Regions from separate parts of the Cryobacterium sp. Hh11 genome, predicted to be linked through region 1. Evidence: predicted binding sites of a transcription regulator. Region 1 holds the regulator's gene; the other holds the start of a gene.
What was found. Region 1 encodes LexA, which represses DNA repair genes until DNA is damaged. Its sites were predicted from a motif close to TCGAACANNTGTTCGA; they were not measured.
Positions count from the first base shown of each region.

Region 2: the regulator LexA is predicted to act here: its motif matches at 2,075-2,090, upstream of E3T46_RS11315 (Rv2578c family radical SAM protein).

Region 1 covers NZ_SOHF01000020.1:120,980-124,389, forward strand. Annotated here, with positions in the region: gene metE (5-methyltetrahydropteroyltriglutamate--homocysteine S-methyltransferase) at 1-1,638, shown strand, start outside; gene lexA (transcriptional repressor LexA) at 1,746-2,450, opposite strand; gene E3T46_RS10375 (LysM peptidoglycan-binding domain-containing protein) at 2,741-3,154, shown strand; gene E3T46_RS10380 (histidinol-phosphate transaminase) at 3,186-3,410, shown strand, end outside.
Region 2 covers NZ_SOHF01000025.1:37,548-40,957, forward strand. Annotated here, with positions in the region: gene E3T46_RS17975 (hypothetical protein) at 1-817, opposite strand, end outside; gene E3T46_RS11315 (Rv2578c family radical SAM protein) at 876-2,066, opposite strand; gene E3T46_RS11320 (DNA topoisomerase IB) at 2,362-3,410, shown strand, end outside.

The DNA of each region.
Region 1 (3,410 bases):
GCGGCGGTCGCATCCGCTTATGGCGTGCTCGGTCGGCTCAGTGGCCGCCCCGCCCTGTTTGTCGCGGCGCCCTACGGCAGTCTCGATGATGCCCTGCCGGTTCTTGCCGGCACTACCGTCGAGGCGATCGGCCTCGACCTGGTTCGGGGCACCCTGCCGCAGGCAGTGCCCGGGCTGGCCGCCAAGACCCTCGTTGCCGGGGTGATTGACGGGCATAACATCTGGCGCGGCGACCTGGCGGGCGCTTTCGAGCGCGCCGAGAGCGTGCGCGCGCTGTCCGACTCCGTCACCGTATCCACCTCAACGTCGCTGCTGCACGTGCCGCACGACGTGCTGGATGAGACCTCGTTGCCGCTCGACCTAACCAGCTGGCTGGCCTTTGCCGACCAGAAGGTGGGCCAGGTCGCCACCCTCGCGCTCGGCCTCGCTGCGGGGCAGGCGGCCATTGCCCTTCCGCTCGCGGATGCCGCTGCCGCGCTGACCGCGCGTCTCGCCGCTCCGGGGGTGCGCGACGGTTCGGTGCGAGCGCGTTCGGCCGCACTCACCGACGCCGATTTCACCCGTGGTGCCTACGCCGATCGCCTGACTGCTCAGAATGCTGCGCTGCAGCTGCCGTCGCTGCCCACGACCACGATCGGATCCTTCCCGCAGACCGCAGACATTCGCCGGGCACGCGCCCAGTTTCTCAAAGGAAACCTGCCAGCCGATGAGTACCGCGACCTGATGCGCGCCGAGATCGGCCGCGTCGTCGCCCTGCAAGAAGAGATCGGACTCGACGTGCTCGTGCACGGGGAACCCGAGCGCAACGACATGGTGCAGTACTTTGTTGAGAACCTCGACGGGTTCGCCGTGACCGAGAACGGCTGGGTGCAGTCCTACGGCAGCCGCTGCACCCGGCCATCCATTCTGTGGGGCGACGTCTCGCGCCCGGCCCCGATCACGGTGGACTGGTCGGTGTACACGCAGAGCCTGACAGCCAAGCCGGTCAAGGGCATGCTCACCGGACCGGTGACCATTCTGGCCTGGTCGTTCGTGCGTGACGACCAGCCGCTTGGCGAGACCGCTCGCCAGGTCGCCCTTGCCCTGCGCGATGAAATCGGCGACCTGGAAGCTGCGGGCATCAAGATCGTTCAGGTCGACGAGCCGGCCTTGCGGGAGCTGCTGCCGCTAAAGAAGAAGGACCACGCCGACTACCTGGACTGGTCGGTCGGCTCCTTTCGGCTGGCCACGGCCGGGGTCGCGGAAGCGACTCAAATTCACACGCACCTCTGCTACTCGGAGTTCGGCGTCGTCATCGAGGCTATCCGCAACCTCGACGCCGACGTCACGAGCATCGAAGCGGCCCGCTCGCGCATGGAGGTGGTCCAGCAGATTGAGGCCGGCGGGTTCAACCACGGCATCGGGGCCGGCATCTATGACATCCACTCGCCGCGAGTACCCAGTGTCGACGAGCTGACGACCCTGCTGGACACCGCCCTGGAATCCATCCCCGAACGCCAGGTCTGGGTGAACCCGGACTGCGGGCTCAAGACGCGTGGCTACGAGGAGACGGTGCAGTCCCTGCACAACATGCTGGCTGCGACCCGGGTGGTGCGCGATCGCCGCGCTGCCGATCTGAGAGCTAGCCTCACCCGGTAGCTCACTCGCGTACCTGGCGCCAGCCGGCAGTCTTCAGGCCCGATCACCGGTTAGTGGTCGGGCCTCGCGCCGAGCTTCTGTTCTCTTCTTTGCTTGTAGGGGACTCGCTAGACCGAGCGCAATACGGCGACGACCTTGCCGAGGATGTCGGCGTAGTCGCCGACGATGGGCTCGAAGTTACTGTTGCGCGGCAGCAGCCAGGTGTGGCCGTCGCGCTTGCGCAGTACCTTCACGGTGGCCTCGTTGTCGAGCATGGCCGCCACGATTTCGCCGTTCTCCGCGGTCTTCTGCTGGCGAACGACAACCCAGTCACCGTCGCAGATCGCCGCATCGATCATCGACTCACCGACGACCTTGAGCATGAACAGCTCCCCCTGGCCGACGAGCTGGCGGGGGAGTGGGAAGATCTCGTCGATCTGCTGATCTGCCGTGATCGGAATGCCGGCAGCGATTCGACCGACGAGGGGAACCATCGCAGCGTCGCCGACCTGCACGCCCGGGTGAAAACTGTCCTGGTCGCCGGTTCCGACGTCTTCGGGTGCGCGTTGAATCTCGATGAGTACCTCGAGTGCGCGAGGACGATTCGGGTCACGACGCAGATAGCCGCTCAGCTCAAGCTGGTTGAGCTGGTGAGTCACGCTCGATAGCGAGGCGAGGCCGACGGCGTCACCGATCTCACGCATGCTCGGCGGGTAGCCGCGCGAGCTGACCGAACGCTGAATAACGTCGAGGATGGCGAGCTGGCGCGGGCTCAAACTCTTGCGGCGCCGAGTGCCGCCCTTGTCGCGGGTACCGCCGGTGCTTTGTGTCACGAGAAGCGCTCCTTGCGTCGGTCCCGCGCGGGTTAGAGGACGTCTCGCGGGAATGTCGGTGGTGTCTGGTTGAGTAGCAATCAAGCAATTGACCTATCGAAAGTTTATCCAGTTCTCGGCCTTGAAACAAACACTTATTCGAGTGTGTTGCGTGATTTTCCGGGCAGAGACGAGAAAAAGCTTGCATGTTCGATTGTTCGAAGTTATATTCGGAACATAGTTTCGTATTCGGTCCTCCCGGCCGAGGGCCGAATACGAGACTCGCAGCCCGCCTACCTTGGAGGTTTGACATGACCACAGCATTTGCTCCCGCAGTTTCTCTCCCGCCCGTCACACGTCTTCGCCTCACCCGGCGTGGGCGAGTCGTCTTCACCACGCTCGCCGCATTGCCGGTCGTTCTGGGCGCCCTTGTATTTGCCGTCAATGGGGGAGCGGTGGGCGCCTCTGGGGCCGCCACCGGCATCGATCTCGTGTCGTACACAACCGACTCCGGCATCGTGGCCACGTTGGCCTATTCACCGACCGACGTCGGTTCAGCCCGATTCATCACGGTCGAACCCGGCCAAACTCTCTGGAACCTTGCTGAAGAGAACTTTCCCGCCGCCGACCCGCGCGACGTTGTCGCCGATATCAAGCGCATCAACGCCCTGTCGGTGGAAACGCTGCAGCCGGGCCAGCGCCTGGAAATCCCCGCCAACTCCTAAGTAGTGATGGGCAGCAGTACGGGGCCCTAGCATGGAGAGGGTGACCAGTCTCGAAGATCTTCCCCTCCGCACCAACCTGCACGGCCTGACGCCCTACGGTGCTCCGCAACTGCATGTTCCAGTGGCCCTGAACGTGAACGAGAACACGCACCCCATTCCTGAAGCGGTGGCCCGCGACATCCTCGCCGGCCTGGCCGAGGCCATCCGCTCGGTGAATCGGTATCCCGATCGAGAGTTCACCGCCCTGCGCGAGGCG
Region 2 (3,410 bases), on a different contig from region 1:
TTGGTGTTGGCGCTTGCTCGTGGACGGTTGGCTGCGGTGACGTCGTCGTGCGGGCGTCGATATCGGCGAGCCAGTTGGTGTCGTGCAGGGTGGTCAGGGTGTCTCTCAGGCTGGCTTTGAGGCCCGGCGAGAGAGCGCCGGGTTCGGCTAGGGAGAGCGCGACGAGCTGGGAGACGGTCGTGTCGTTGAGCAAAGCGATGGCGCGGGTGTCGAGGGCATCGCGCAGCTGGCGGTTGGCGCCGTCCTGCACCGCGCGGTGAATGGCGGGTTGGGCGGCGTTGCTGGCGCGGCGGTCGATTCCGGCGAGCACCATAACCCCGACGAGGACGAGGTAGGTCGAAAGGGTGAACAGGTCGGGCCGGTAGGGCACGGTCGTGCCGACGATGGCGAGGAGCGCAGCCGCCTCGGCGACCAGAAACGCCGCGGTGCTCCAGAGCACGCCGGCGAGGGCGGTGGATCCCGCGCCGCCGACCATGACGAGGGCCATCTTCGGCAGGGCGACGAGGAACATATTCGACGCGGGGAATACGTCGGGTACGCCGAGCACGGTGGCGGTGAAGACGTAAACGCCGAGGGTTCCAACGAGCAGATAGGCAACGGCCAGCGGGATGCGCCGATGCCGGGTGAAGAGGATGAGCAGGGTTGCCATGGCGGCCACAACCACGATGGTGATCCAGAGTTCGGGGGTTCTGAGGGTGAGGATACTGACTGACAGGATCGCGGCGCTAAAGCAGGTCAGCGCGAACCAGTGCGCGGCCCGTGCGATGGCGCGTGCGAGCGTGCGCTGGACCAGGTGGCCGGGTAACCCTAGAGACATATTTCCCCCAATAGGCAAGTATGCCATCGGGGTGGGTGCGGGGATGGCAGTGATGGGGTCAGAACAGGGTCGGGGCCAAGTCGGGCGGGAGTTCGGCGGCGATCAGGGACCGGGGCACCTCCGTGCTCCGGGCCCACCTTAGGGAACGGGGCCCATGATCCATCATGGGCCCGGTTTCCGGGCCCGGGCCCGGTGAAGGGGAGTGGGTGAAGGCGGGCGTCCGGCGGGCGGCGGGCATCCGTTCCGGGGAAGACGGGAGAGCGCTGGAGCGGAGGCCGCCGGTCGCGGGGTCGACGATGCCGCGTTCGAGGCCGTGCGCGCGAATGAGCGGCTTGATGCGCGCGGCGAGCCAGGTGCGGTACTCCTTGGGCGCGTATTGGCCGCCGGCGTAGAGCTCGAGGTAGCGGGCAACCAGCTCGGGATGCTCGCGGTCGAGCCAGCGCAGGTACCAGTCCTTGACGGCGGGCTTGAGGTTGAGGCCGGAATAGAGCACGCTCGTGGCTCCGGCCGCCTTGGCCTGCCGCAGCGCCTCATCGAGATGCGCGCGGGTGTCGGTAAGGAACGGCAAAATGGGCATGAGAAAGACGCCGCAGTCGAGTCCCCGTTCGCGCACCGCGGTCACCGTGGCGAGGCGCGCCTTCGTCGTGGGAGTTCCCGGCTCGACGGCTTGCTGCAACTCATCGTCATAGATGGCAATTGACATGGCCAGGTCGACTGGAACGTGCTCACTCGCCTCGACGAGCAGGTCCAGGTCGCGGCGCAGCAGTGTGCCCTTGGTGAGAATGGAGATGGGGGTTTTGCTGTCAGCGAGGGCTGCGATAATGCCGGGCATGAGTCGGTAGCGTCCCTCGGCGCGCTGATATGGGTCGGTGTTGGTGCCGAGCGCCACCGGATGCCTCCCCCAGGTGGGCTTGCCGAGTTCCTTGCGCAGCACCTCGGCCACGTTGACCTTGACGATGATCTCGCTATCGAAGTCTTTGCCGGCGTCGAGGTCGAGGTACTGGTGGGTCGGCCTGGCGAAGCAGTAGGTGCAGGCGTGGGAGCATCCGCGATAAGGGTTGATCGTGTAGCCGTACGGCAGCGCGCTCTGACCGGGTACATGATTGAGCGCCGACTTGCACAGGATCTCGTGGAACGTGATTCCGGCGAACTCGGGCGTCTGCACGCTGCGTACGAGGTTGTTCAGGCGGGCGAGTCCGGGAAGGGCTCCGACCTGCTCGGTCTGTAGTTCCTGTGAGCTCCACCGCATGGGTATAGTCGAACACAAGTTCTAGCAAAGTGCAAGTGATGCCAGAAAAAACCGCACCGAAGCGGATGCCGCGGCTCGCGTCGCGCCGAAACGGTCGCGGACGCGCGTCGCGGCACTCGTTCGAGACGCGGGTACCCCGACGCAGGAGTGCCACGAGTGCCGCGAGCTCGGCCAGCGCTGCGGGCCCCAGCGAGAGCGTGGCGGGCAGGCGATGGGCGGGCAGCGGCATCCGCTTTCGTGCTGACGAGGGCGATTCGCACTACTGTTTCAGCATGCGCACACCGACGGCACCCGCGTGACCCGGCTGCGGCGCAGCGACCCGACCCGGCCGGGGTATTCCCGGCGGCGCGCGGGCACGGGCTTCAGCTACCGCGACCCGGCCGGGCAGAAGGTCACCGAGAAGCAGCTGCGGCAGCGGTTCACGGAGCTAGCGATTCCGCCCGCCTGGACCGACGTGTGGATCTCGCCGCACCCGAACGGGCACATCCAGGCGATCGGCCTCGATGCGGTCGGGCGCCGCCAGCACATCTACCATCCGGCCTGGCGCGAACAAAAGGACCGCCTCAAGTTTGAGCGCGCGTTGGAGCTGGCCGCCTCCCTGCCCCGGGTGCGTGGTCAGGTGACCCGGGATTTGCGCGGGGACAGCGAGCCGCGCGCGCGGGCCCTCGCCGCGGCATTTCGCATGCTCGACCTCGCCTCGTTGCGCATCGGCAGCGAGCGTTATGCCGACGACTACGGTAGCCACGGGCTCTCCACCCTGCTCTGCTCGCACGTGTCGGTGCGGGGAGACGTGGTGCGGCTGGACTTTCCCGCCAAGAGTGGCCAACAATTTCAAGGCGTGATAACGGATGCTGACCTCGCGACTTATCTGCGCGCCCGCTTGCGCGAGCGCCCGGCTGCACCGCTACTGTCCTGGGTGGTCGACGGGGAGGAGAATGCCCTCTCGGCCGCCGATATCAACTCGTTCATCAAGGAACGCACCGGCGGCGAGTTCAGCGCGAAGGACTTTCGTACCCTGCGGGGCACGGCCGCTGCGGCCCAAAGTCTGGCCCAGAGCCTCGCGCAGAATCTGAGGGCGGCGGCTGGCATGACCACGCACGAGGATGAGGCGAGCAGCGACGCGGGGACAAAATCGGGCAGCGCTGGGAGCAGGGCGAAGGCCAGCACCGCCGGGAGCGGGACAAAATCCGGCACCGCCGGGAAGGGGGCAAGGGACGGCACCGCCGGAGCCGGCACGAAACCCAGCACTACAGCGACGGCGACCGGCGTTGGGGCCGTGCCGGCAGTATCCGCTTCACGGCAACCGCGGGCGGCGTCGCGCAACCGTCGCGCCGACACCCGAGC